2 regions of the Bradyrhizobium sp. 155 genome follow, and region 1 is predicted to be linked to the other one. Evidence: riboswitches for the same ligand, from Rfam matches in the RefSeq annotation. Region 1 holds a riboswitch; the other holds the start of a gene.
What was found. A riboswitch is a leader RNA that binds a small molecule or an ion and turns the genes downstream of it on or off. The one in region 1 is predicted to bind S-adenosylmethionine.

Region 1 (6,041 bases):
GAGATGCTCGGCTCAGCCGAAGTCGCAAAAGTCACGCGCGAGGCGCCGAGCCGGATTCCCTTCCTGGTGAAGGACCCGCGCGGTCACGCCGATTTCTATGCCGCCCTGGCGCGGCACGACGCCAAGGGATCAGCGCGGACGATGCGCGGCTTCCAGGCCGGCCGTCCCTCGATCTTTACGATGACGGACGCGATCAGAGCGGCCACGACGCCGGCACTCATCATCTGCGGCGACGAGGACGATCCGTGCGTGGGCGCAAGCCTGTTTCTGAAGAAGCATCTGCCGGCGGCAGGGCTCGCCATGTTTCCAAAGTCCGGCCACGTCCTCAATCTCGAAGAGCCAGCGCTGTTCAACGAAACGGTGGAACGGTTCGTCACGCTGGTGGAAGCGGGAAGATGGCCGGTGCGCGACCCGAGGTCACTGGCGGCGCATTAGCGCGAAGGCGTCACCAGGTACTGGGTCGCGTAGATGGGGTAACGGGCCGGCCTACTTCCTGCCGCCCCGCGTCAGCAGAAACACGCCCTGCTCGCCGAACAGATTCCACACCCACCAAGGCATCCGCAGCCGCAGCGGACGGCCGTAGAGGTCGAGCGCCTCGGCACGTTCCATCTTGACGTCGATCGCGTCGCAGAGCTCGACGAAATCCTTGATGGTGCAGAAATGGATGTTGGCGGTGTCATACCAGCTTGCCGGCAGGTTCTCCGTGCGCGGCATGTGGCCGCCGATCAGGAGCTGGAGCCGCATCTTCCAGAAGCCGAAATTCGGGAACGACACGATGGCGCGGCGGCCGATGCGCAGCAAATTCTCCAGCACCACTTTCGGCTGCCGCGTCGCCTGCAACGTCTGCGACAGGATCACGTAGTCGAAGGCGTCATCCGGATAATTCACGAGGTCGGTGTCGGCATCGCCCTGCACCACCGCAAGACCCTTGGCGACGCAGCGGTTGACGCCCTCGCGCGACAGCTCGATGCCGCGGCCGTCGACGCCGCGGGTTTCCAGCAGTTGGAGCAGGTCGCCCTCGCCGCAGCCGACGTCGAGCACCTTCGAGCCCGGCTTGACCATGTTGGCCACCAGCACATGGTCCGCGCGAAAATCACCGGGCTGCCCGGTCGCAAGGCCGCCCAGCGGCAACGCTTCCTGTACAGACATGACTAGCCGTCCTTAAGCATTATTGGCGGTGAGCCCGCGCGCCTTGCCTGCCGATTGCAGGAAGGCGCGGGAGATATCAAGGAATTCGGGCACGTCGAGCAGGAAGGCGTCGTGACCGCGATCGGTCTCGATTTCGGCGAACGACACCCGCGCGCTCGACGCATTCAGCGCGTGCACCAGCGCGCGCGATTCCGAGGTCGGGAACAGCCAGTCGCTGGTGAAGGAGACCACGCAGAAGCGGGTCTGGATTCCCGCGAACGCCTTCGCCAGCACACCGCCGTGGTCGGCGGCGATGTCGAAATAGTCCATCGCGCGGGTCAGATAGAGATAGGAGTTGGCGTCGAAGCGCTCGACGAAGGACGAGCCCTGGTAGCGCAGATAGGACTCAACCTGGAAGTCGGCGTCGAAAGAGAAAGTCGGCAGCTCGCGGTCCTGCATGCGCCGCCCGAATTTTCGATGCAGCGCGGCGTCGGAGAGATAGGTGATGTGCGCCGCCATCCGGGCGACAGCGAGGCCACGATGCGGATGGATACCTCGATCGGCATAGCCGCCATGGTGCCAGTCGGGGTCGGCCATCACCGCCTGACGGCCAAGCTCGTGGAACGCGATGTTCTGCGCCGAGTGTCGTGTCGAGCAGGCAATCGCCAGCGCGGAGAACACGCGACTCGGATACGCCGCAGTCCATTGCAGCACTTGCATGCCGCCCATCGAGCCGCCGACGACCGCGAACAGCGTGTCGATGCCGAGCCGGTCGATCAGCATCGCCTGCGCGCGCACCATGTCGGGGATGGTGATGACGGGGAAATCGAGCCCCCAAACCTTGCCGGTCGCGGGATTGATCGAGGCCGGGCCGGTCGAGCCCATGCAGCCGCCGATCACGTTGGAGCAGATGATAAAATATTCGTTGGGATCGAGCGGCCGGCCGGGGCCGACCAAGGTCTCCCACCAGCCGGGCTTGCCGGTGACAGGGTGCACGTTGGCGACGTGCTGGTCGCCGGTCAGCGCATGGCAGATCAGGATCGCGTTGGAGCGATCGGCATTCAGCTCGCCGTAGGTCTGGTAGGCGATCTGGAACGGGCTGAGATCGACCCCGCAGTCGAGCCGCAGCGGCTGCTCCGAGCCGAACTGCGCGACGTGCGAACTCGGATGATCCACCTCGTGCGACCGCTCGTCGGCGGTGATCGCGGGACTCGGAATGGACTGGACGCCAACCATCTGACCATCGACCTCGTTTGCGATCGTAGAAGTGACCGCATTGACATCAGGCCATGAAAAACCCGGCCTGAACGATAGGTTCGGCCGGGATCGAAAGCGTCCCCGGCCTGTTTAGCGAGTTTTTTAACGTGGCTGCAAGCCGGCCGGCTCAAATGACCACGGAACGGGTAAAAACTACCGTCTTGGACGGTTTTCGTCAAGTCACGGCCCGGATCAGCCAAATTCGCCTGTCGCGCCACGGGCGGAAAGGGCCCGATTTCTCTTTGCATTTCTCTTTGCTTTCGCAGCCCCGACTGCCTAATCAGGATATCCATCACAGCGGTGACGGCTCGACTGATCCGCATTGGAAAGCCTCTCAGCAGCACCTGTCAGACATGTCCCAACGTCCGCCCGCGCCACCATCACTCCAGGAATTGCGTAAGGAGATCGACGCGATCGACGAAGGCATGCATCGCCTGCTGATGCAACGCGGCGACATCATCGACCGCCTGATCCAGGTGAAGCAGACCCAGGAGGTCGGCTCGGCGTTCCGCCCGGCACGCGAGGCCTCCATGATGCGCGACCTCGTGCAGCGTCATCGCGGCATCCTGCCGCTCGACACGGTCGAGAGCATCTGGCGCGTCATCATCGCGACCTTCACCTATGTCCAGGCCCCGTTCTCGGTCCACGCCGACATCTCGGCGAGCGAGCCGGCCATGCGCGATTCCGCGCGATTCCATTTCGGCTTCACCGTGCCTTACGTCGCGCATTTCAGCGCGCAGGCGGCGGTCGAGGCCGTCGCGAAGTCCAAGGGCGATCTGGCGCTGGTCTCGGCGACCTCGAGCCGCACGCCGTGGTGGCTGTCGCTGGAAGAAGCTGGCGCGCCAAAGATCATCGCGCGGCTGCCCTTCGTCGAGCGCGCCGACCATCCGGCGGCGTTGCCCGTGTTCGCGGTCTCGCGCGTCGCCGACAGCGCGCTGGTGACGGAGGTCGAGACCTTCAGCGTACGCGTCTCTGGGTGGAATGCGGAGGTCGCGCGCGCCCTGTCGCCGCTCGCCGAGATCGTGGCGGTGCCCGACACCGCCTTCGACGGCGCCGCGCTGCTGGTCTCGGTCACCGCGACAAGCAGCATCGACAAGATCAAGGCTGCCCTGATCGAAGCGGGGGCCTCGGTGCGCTCCACGGCCCTCGTCGGCAGCCACGCAACGCGCTATACGGTGCCCCCGACCGGGTCGAAATCGTAAGTCGCGAACCGCTTAAGCCCACTCCGGAGTTGAAGATGTCCCGCCCCGTGCCGAATCCCGGCATTCTCGATATTGCGCCCTACACGCCCGGCAAGACCCCGGTGGCAGAGCCTGGCCGCAAGGTGTTCAAGCTCTCGGCCAACGAGACGCCGTTCGGGCCCTCGCCGAAGGCGATCGAGGCGTTCAAGCAGGTGGCGGATCATCTGGAAGACTATCCGGAAGGAACCTCGCGCGTGCTGCGCGAAGCAATCGGGCGCACCTTCGGGCTCGATCCCAACCGCGTCATCTGCGGCGCCGGCTCGGACGAGATCCTCAACCTGCTCGCCCACACCTATCTCAGCCACGGTGACGAGGCGATCTCGACCACGCACGGCTTTCTGGTCTATCCGATCGCGACCATGGCGGTCGGCGCGAAGAATGTCATCGCGGCCGAGAAGAACCTCACCTGCGATGTCGACGCCATCCTCAAGGCGGTGACGCCGAAGACAAAGCTGGTCTGGCTCGCCAACCCCAACAATCCGACCGGCACCTATGTGCCGTTCGACGAGGTCAAGCGCCTGCGCGCCGGCCTGCCCTCGCACGTGCTGCTGGTGCTGGACGCAGCCTATTGCGACTACGTCTCGCGCAACGATTACGAGATGGGGATCGAGCTGGTCGCGACCACCGAAAACACGGTGGTGACCCACACCTTCTCCAAGATCCATGGTCTTGCGGCGCTGCGCATCGGCTGGATGTTCGGCCCCGAGCACATCATCGACGCGGTCAACCGCATCCGGGGTCCCTTCAACGTGTCGACGCCGGCCATGTACGCCGCCGTTGCCGCGATCGAGGACACAGCGCACCAGGCCATGTCGAAGCATTTCACCGAGACCTGGCGCAACTGGCTCGCCGAGGAGATCGGCAAGCTCGGGCTGAAGGTGACGCCGAGCGTCGCCAATTTCGTGCTGATCCACTTCCCGACCGAGGGCAAGACCTCGGACGCAGCCGACGCCTTCCTCACCAAGCGCGGGCTGGTGCTGCGCGGCTTGAAGAACTACGGCCTGCCGCATTCGCTGCGCATGACCATCGGCACCGAGGAGGCCAACCGCCTCGTCGTCGAGGGCCTGCGCGACTTCATGGCCGGACGATGAGCGCGACCCCGCACTTCCAGCGCGTCGCGCTGATCGGCTTCGGCCTGATCGGGGGCTCGATCGCACGCGCCGCGAAGCTCCAGGGTCTGGCTTCCGAGATCGTCACCACCGCGCGCTCGGAGAAGACGCGCGCACGCGTGATGGAGCTCGGCATCGTCGATCAGGTCGTCGCGACCAATGCGGAAGCCGTGAAGGACGCCGATCTCGTCATCCTCTGCATTCCCGTCGGCGCCTGCGGCCCGGTGGCGCAGGAGATCTCCGCGCATCTCAAACCCGGCGCGATCATCTCCGACGTCGGCTCGGTCAAGGGCGCCATCGTCAGGGATATGGCGCCGCACCTGCCGGAAGGCGTCCATTTCGTGCCGGCGCATCCCGTCGCAGGCACCGAGCATTCGGGTCCCGATTCCGGCTTCGCCGAGCTCTTCATCAACCGCTGGTGCATCCTCACCCCGCCGGAGGGCGTTGATGCGGCTGCCACCGATCGCCTGCGCGCGTTCTGGGCGGCGATGGGTGCCAAGGTCGAGATCATGACGCCGGATCATCATGATCTCGTGCTCGCGATCACCAGCCATCTGCCGCATCTGATCGCCTACACCATCGTCGGCACCGCCGACGAGCTGGCGCAGGTGACGGAGTCAGAGGTCATCAAGTTCTCCGCCGGCGGCTTTCGCGACTTCACGCGCATCGCCGCCTCCGATCCGACGATGTGGCGCGACGTCTTCCTCGCCAACAAGGAAGCCGTGCTGGAGATGCTCGGCACCTTCACTGAGGATCTGGCAAAGCTCACCCGCGCAATCCGCCGCGGCGATGGCGAGGCGCTGTTCGACCACTTCACCCGCACCCGCGCCATCCGCCGCGGCATTGTCGAAATCGGCCAGGATTCGGCCGCGCCCGATTTCGGCCGGCCGCATGCGCAGCTCGGCAACAAGCCGTAGCACCGAAGTGGCCCGGATGGAGCGCAGGCGTAATCCGGGACTTCCGTCGCTTGAGGCAGGATTCCCGGATCGCGCTTCTCTCCATCCGGGCTACGAGCCTGCGTGGCTCCGTGACTAGAATGGGTAGTACCGGATCTGCGTCATGACGACGTTGTCGTCGGTCTTCGGCGCGCCGCCGACGCCGGCGAACGCGAACCGTTGCGTGTAGGAATATTGCAGGCCGGCTTTGAGCGTGCCGAAATTGCCTTGGTAGATGGTGTCGTAGATCCCGGCCGTGATCTGCCGAACCTCCCTGGTGTTGCCGTTGCAGGTCGCGCCCGCCGAGTTTTCGGTGAAGCAGCCGGTGTTGTTGTAGAGCGGATTGCCGTAGCCGAACGGCACCGTTCCAA
Region 2 (6,041 bases), 1.3 Mb from region 1:
TCGTGGTACAAGCGGGTGGCTGACAAGAGCGGTTCGAAAACCAAAAGCGCCGTCGGCAGCGCCGATATGGCGGGAGGGGGCTGATGAAGGCGAAGGTTTTCCTGAGCCTGATCCTGCTGTGCGGTGGTCTCGCCGCGCCTCCGGCGCGCGCGGACGATGCTGCGCCGGCTGCTTCAGCCGCGCCCGCAGCCTGTGAAGTGCCGTCCTATCTGCTCACCAGCGAAAGCCAGCTTCCCAAGGTCGCCGATGCCGTGAAGGCCGGCAAGCCGCTCGAAATCCTGGTCATCGGCAGTCGCTCGACCACGATTCCGGCTTCCGAGGACGCCTCTTATCCGGCGCGGATGCAGGCCATCCTGAAGGACAAGCTGCCGCCGTCCGAGACTGTGCACGTCTCCGTAGAAATACAGAGCAAGAAAACGGCCGAGGAGGCGGCTGCCAGCTTCGTTAAGCTGATGGAAGCAAAAACGCCTACTTTGGTCATCTGGCAGACCGGGACTGTCGATGCTATCCGAGCCATCGATCCCGATGATTTTCGTGGCGCGGTGACCGAAGGGGTTGTTGCGTTGCAAAAGGCAGGGGCTGACGTCGTCTTGATGAATTTGCAGTACAGTCCGCGTACCGAAACCATGATCTCGGTGCCGCCATACCTCGACAATATGCGGGTGGTGGCGCAGGAGCACGATATTCCGCTGTTCGATCGGTTCGCGATCATGCGGCAGTGGAATGATCAGGGCCAGTTCGACCTATTCAGCCCGTCGCGCGGGCCCGAGTTGGCGAAGCAGGTCCATGATTGCCTTGGCCGGGCGTTGGCACAGTTCCTGATCGACGCTGCCCATCTGGAGCCGGCCCAGCAGCAAAATTGAGGTCTAGCGTTAATGAGTTCTCTCCGCCCTTTTTGCCTGACGGCATGGCTGGCTGTGCCCGCAGCAGCGGTGCTGCTGTTGCTGAGTCCGGCCTCGCAGTCCCACGCGCAGACGCAGGCCGCGCAGGCAACACCGGCCCCGCAGCAGTCGGCTGATCCGGCTCCCGCTTCACCGTCCCAGACCACCGTCGCAGCGACGTCCCCCGACCAGCGCGGCATCACGGCGCGCGCCATCGACAAGGTGAAGCAGGTCGCGAAATCCGCCGGCGACATCTTTAGCCGCGTGCCCTGCCTGTCGCCGAAGGGCGGCTCGAAGGCGATGGGCTCGCTGCCGCATGTCGCGGGCAAGCTCGTCGCCGGCCAGCCCGTCGTCATCGTCGCGTTCGGCTCGTCGTCGACCGCGGGATTCGGCGCGAGCTCGCCGGAGTTCAACTATCCCAATCGCCTTGCCGCGCAGCTGCACCGGCACTATCCGACCGCCGACATCACCGTCGTCAATGCCGGCGTCGGCGGCGAGGATGCGCCCGAGATGATGAAGCGTCTCCAGAAAGAGGTGATCGACGTGCATCCGGATCTGGTGATCTGGCAGGTCGGCACCAATGCCGTGCTGCGCAATCTCGATCCTGGCGAGACCGCCAAACTGGTCGAGGACGGCATCGCTCGCATCCAGGCCACCGGCGGCACCGACATCGTGCTGGTCGATCCGCAATATTCGCCCGCCGTCAACCAGCGCGCCGAGAGCGCCGGCAAGATGGTGAAGCTGCTCGGCAAGGTCGCCGAGCTCCGTCACGTCGGCATCTTCCCGCGCTTCGAGGTGATGCGCGACTGGCACGAGAAGCAATCGCTTCCGGTCGAGAGTTTCGTGATCGCCGACGGACTGCACATGAACGATTGGGGCTATGCCTGCTTCGCCCAGCTCCTCGGCGACGACATCATTCGCTCCGTCGGCCAGATCAAGCTCGGCGTGAACGTGCCCGCGGACGTGCGGACGTACCGGCCAATGTGACTTGTCGTCCCGGCCCCCATGCGCAATTGCGCACTAGGCCGGGACGACAATAACTCACGCCTTCTCCAGCGCCGCGGTCAGATCCTCGATCAGATCGTCCGCGTGCTCGAGGCCTGCCGAGAAGCGGATGAATCCTTCGCTGATGCCGAGCACGGCGCGGTCCTCCGGCTTCAAACGCTGATGCGTCGTGGTCGCGGGATGGGTGACGAGGCTCTTGGCGTCGCCGAGATTGTTCGAGATCTTGGCGAGCTTGAGCTCGTTGAGCACGCGGAACGCCGCCTGCTTGCCGCCCTTGACCTCGAGGCCGACCAGCGTCGAGCCGCCGCGCATCTGCTTCTTCACCAATGCAGCCTGCGGATGATCGGCGCGGCCGGGAAACACCAGCCGCGAAATCTTCGGATGGCTCGCCAGCACGTCCGCGATGCGCGCCGCCGTCTCGGTCTGCGCGCGCACGCGCACGGCGAGCGTCTCCAGCCCCTTGAGCAGGACCCAGGCGTTGAACGGCGAGATCGACGGGCCGGTCTGGCGCATGAAATTGTGGATGTGCTCGGCGATGAACGCTTCCGAGGACAGGATGATGCCGCCGAGACAGCGGCCCTGGCCGTCGATGTGCTTGGTCGCGGAATAGACCACGACGTCGGCGCCGAGCGCGAGCGGGCTCTGCCAGATCGGGGTGGCGAACACGTTGTCGACGACGAGCCGCGCGCCGCCACTATGCGCGATCTCGGCAATGCCGGGAATGTCGAGCACGTCGAGCGTCGGATTGGTCGGGCTCTCCAGGAAGAACGTCTTGGTGTTCGGCTTCATGGCGCGCTGCCACTGGTCGAGATCGAGGCCGTCGACCAGCGTGGTCTGGATGCCGTAGCGCGGCAGTAAATCCTGCACGACGTAGAGACACGAGCCGAACAGCGCGCGCGAGGCCACGACGTGATCGCCGGCCTTGAGCGGCGCCAGGATCGCGGTCGTCACCGCGGCCATGCCGGTCGCGGCCGAACGTGCCGCTTCGGCGCCTTCGAGCTCGATCATGCGGCGCTCGAACATCGAGATGGTCGGATTGGAGTAGCGTGAATAGATGAAGCCGGGGTCCTCGCCCTTGAACCGCGCCTCGCACTCCTCAGCGCTGTTGTAGACGTAGCCCTGGGTCAGGAACAGCGACTCCGACGTCTCGCCATATTGCGAGCGTAAGGTGCCGGAATGAACCAGGCGAGTTTCGGGACGGTAGTGGGCGGTTGGCGCCGGGGACTTCGACATAGGACCTCCTGAAGTGACCATCGAGAATGGTCACAAAAAAACCGGCCTGGAATATCTCCACGGGCCGGGATCACAGAGGTCCCCGGCCTGTTTAGCGACTTATTTAACGTGGCTGCAAGCCGGCCGGCTCAAATCACCACGGGATAAGTCATGCTCATATTCCGCAATGCCCTTTCCGTCAAGACGTCCATCGGATAGCCGTAAAACGCTCATATTTCCCGCATGTCGGGATGTGTTTGATCCCTGATGAGGACCCCGGGTTGACGTTCACGGTCGCCGCCGACGCCAATGGTATCCTGCCCGACCGCATGATCGCGGCGATGGCGGAGGGCGGTCTCATCCTGCCCGCTTACGACTTCGTCGAAAGCCAGATCCAGCCGGCGAGCCTCGATTTGCGTCTTGGCGATATCGCCTATCGCGTTCGCGCCAGCTTCCTGCCCGGTCCCGGCGCCACGGTCGCCGAGCGCATCGACGAGTTGAAGCTGCACGAGTTCAGCCTCGCCGACGGCGCGGTGCTGGAGACCAACTGCGTCTACATCGTGCCGCTGCTTGAAAGCCTCGCGCTGCCGCCGGAAATCGTCGCGGCCGCCAACCCGAAGAGCTCGACCGGCCGGCTCGACGTCTTCACCCGCGTGATCGCCGACGGCACCCGCCGCTTCGACATGATCGGTGCCGGCTATCACGGCCCGCTCTATGCCGAGATCAGCCCGAAGACGTTTCCGGTGCTGGTCAGCGAGGGCTCGCGCCTGAGCCAGGTGCGCTTCCGCACCGGCGATGCCATCCTCAACATCGACGACCTCGAGGCGCTGCACGCGACCGAGCGTCTCGTCGATATCGACGATGCCGACCTCACCGGCGGCGTCGCCGTCTCTGTTGATCTCTCCGGCGAGAAGAGCGGCGGCTTCGTCGGCTACCGCGCCAAGCGCCACACCGGCGTCATCGACGTCGATCGCCGCGCCGGCTATTCCGTCGAGGACTTCTGGGAGCCGATCTCGGCCCGTCCCGACGGCAGCCTGATCCTCGATCCCGGCGAGTTCTATATCCTCGCGTCGAAAGAGGCGGTGCAGGTGCCGCCCGATTACGCCGCGGAGATGGTGCCGTTCGATCCGCTGGTCGGCGAGTTCCGCGTGCATTATGCCGGATTCTTCGATCCCGGCTTCGGCTATGCCGGCGCCGGCGGGCTAGGCTCGCGCGCCGTGCTCGAAGTGCGCTCGCGCGAGGTGCCGTTCATCCTCGAGCACGGCCAGATCGTCGGCCGCCTCGTCTACGAGAAGATGCTGGCCCGCCCCGACGCGATGTACGGCCAGCGCATCGGCTCGAACTACCAGGCGCAGGGCCTGAAGCTGAGCAAGCATTTCCGGGTGTAGGGATAGCCTCACCTTCCGCTGTCATGCCTCGGCTTGACCGGGGCATCCAGTACGCCGTAGCCTATTGGTTCGATCACATCCGCCTCTGGAATACTGGATCGCCCGATCAAGTCGGGCGATGACACCGAATCTGTGTCAAGATGGGAAGTGAATCCGGGCTACGTCCGAGGTGGCGAAATGACAGATCAATCCGAACTCGACGCAAGAATCCTCGACGACGTCGCCGACGCGCTGATCTATTCGGATCGCTCCGGCACGATCATGCGCTGGAACCGCGCATCGTCCGCACTGTTCGGCTTCTCGGCGGACGAAGCGCTGGGCCAGAATCTCGACCTGATCATTCCCGAACATCTGCGCGCCGCGCACTGGAAAGGTTTTGAGGCCGCGCTTGCCAGCGGCGCGATGAAGCTTGCGGGCAAGCCGACACTGACCCGCGCGCTGCACAAGGACGGACGCAAGCTCTACATCGAGATGACCTTTGCGCTGGTGCGGGACGCCGCTGGAGTGGTGCAGGGATCGGTGGCGATGGCACGCGACGTCACCGAGCGCGTCGAGCGCGAGCGTGCCGCCAAAGCCTCGCAAACTAAGCCTGCGCAAAATTCGTGATGCGGAATTGGCGCGCCGGCGTGCAGGGCTCCCTGCGTGCGGCTCAGCTTGTCCGTCACCGGATGCAGTGACACACTCGATCAGAACAACGATCGGGAGCGAACATGACCGCACCAGACCCCGCGCAGGAAGCTCAATGGAAACGCTGGCGCGCGGTTGCCGATCTCTATCACGCCTACTTCACCGGTCTGATCCTCACCGTGGTCACGCGTCGCGGCACGGCAGATGCTGCGGAGTTCGTCTTTCGCGTGTTCCGCCGCCAGCAGCAGGAGCGCTTCCTGCCGGGGCTGGAGAAGCTCGGGCTGAGCCATCTGCCGCCCGCCGTGGCAGCCGCGCAATATCACTATCTCTCGAACTGGATCGGCGGCGTGCACGTCGAATACATGTATGAGAGCGACCGCAAAGCCTGGATCCGCTATCCGCCGCCGCGCTGGATCTGGAAAGGCACTGCCATCTGCGGCGTGCCGGGCGAAGTCTCGCGCGCGATGCTGCGCGGCTGGCACGCCAACAACGGCGTGGCGCTCGGCGATACCAGATTGGGGTTCGTCTGCACCAAGCAGAGCGTCGACGGCCAGGACGGGCTCGAAGGCTACTATTATCAATATGACCAGCCCCTCGAGCTCGACCAGCGCCTCGTGTTCGCGCGGCACCTCGAAGCCCCGCTGTTCGATGCAGCCGCGGCTCCGGCGTTGCCGGTCGCAAGCTGGCCAAGGCCGAGACTGGAAAAAGCCTATCGCAACTATGCGATGGAATATGTGCGCACCGCCGCGCCCGTGATGGTGCAGCTGTTCGGTCCGGAGGATGCGGGCTATCTCCTGCACCTCACGGGCAAGCTGATCGGGATGCAATATTTCGATGAGGTCGCTGCGGCGCTGTCGATGGGCCGCGGCGGTGCGAGCGAATTCGCGACGTTCCTCAACGCGCTGTTTGTCGCGCAGGACGATGCGGC

Region 2: another riboswitch for S-adenosylmethionine. It lies ahead of IVA93_RS35020 (O-succinylhomoserine sulfhydrylase); the one in region 1 lies ahead of metX (homoserine O-acetyltransferase MetX).

Annotation. Positions count from the first base shown of each region.
Region 1 is NZ_CP064704.1:787,977-794,017, reverse strand. It holds gene IVA93_RS03855 (alpha/beta fold hydrolase) at 1-435, shown strand, start outside; gene metW (methionine biosynthesis protein MetW) at 487-1,149, opposite strand; gene metX (homoserine O-acetyltransferase MetX) at 1,162-2,364, opposite strand; SAM riboswitch at 2,455-2,534, opposite strand; gene IVA93_RS03840 (chorismate mutase) at 2,739-3,587, shown strand; gene IVA93_RS03835 (pyridoxal phosphate-dependent aminotransferase) at 3,623-4,717, shown strand; gene IVA93_RS03830 (prephenate/arogenate dehydrogenase family protein) at 4,714-5,652, shown strand; gene IVA93_RS03825 (hypothetical protein) at 5,767-6,041, opposite strand, start outside.
Region 2 is NZ_CP064704.1:7,365,776-7,371,816, reverse strand. It holds gene IVA93_RS35035 (OpgC domain-containing protein) at 1-84, shown strand, start outside; gene IVA93_RS35030 (SGNH/GDSL hydrolase family protein) at 84-863, shown strand; gene IVA93_RS35025 (SGNH/GDSL hydrolase family protein) at 876-1,868, shown strand; gene IVA93_RS35020 (O-succinylhomoserine sulfhydrylase) at 1,923-3,119, opposite strand; SAM riboswitch at 3,190-3,269, opposite strand; gene IVA93_RS35015 (2'-deoxycytidine 5'-triphosphate deaminase) at 3,350-4,486, shown strand; gene IVA93_RS35010 (PAS domain-containing protein) at 4,664-5,092, shown strand; gene IVA93_RS35005 (hypothetical protein) at 5,197-6,041, shown strand, end outside.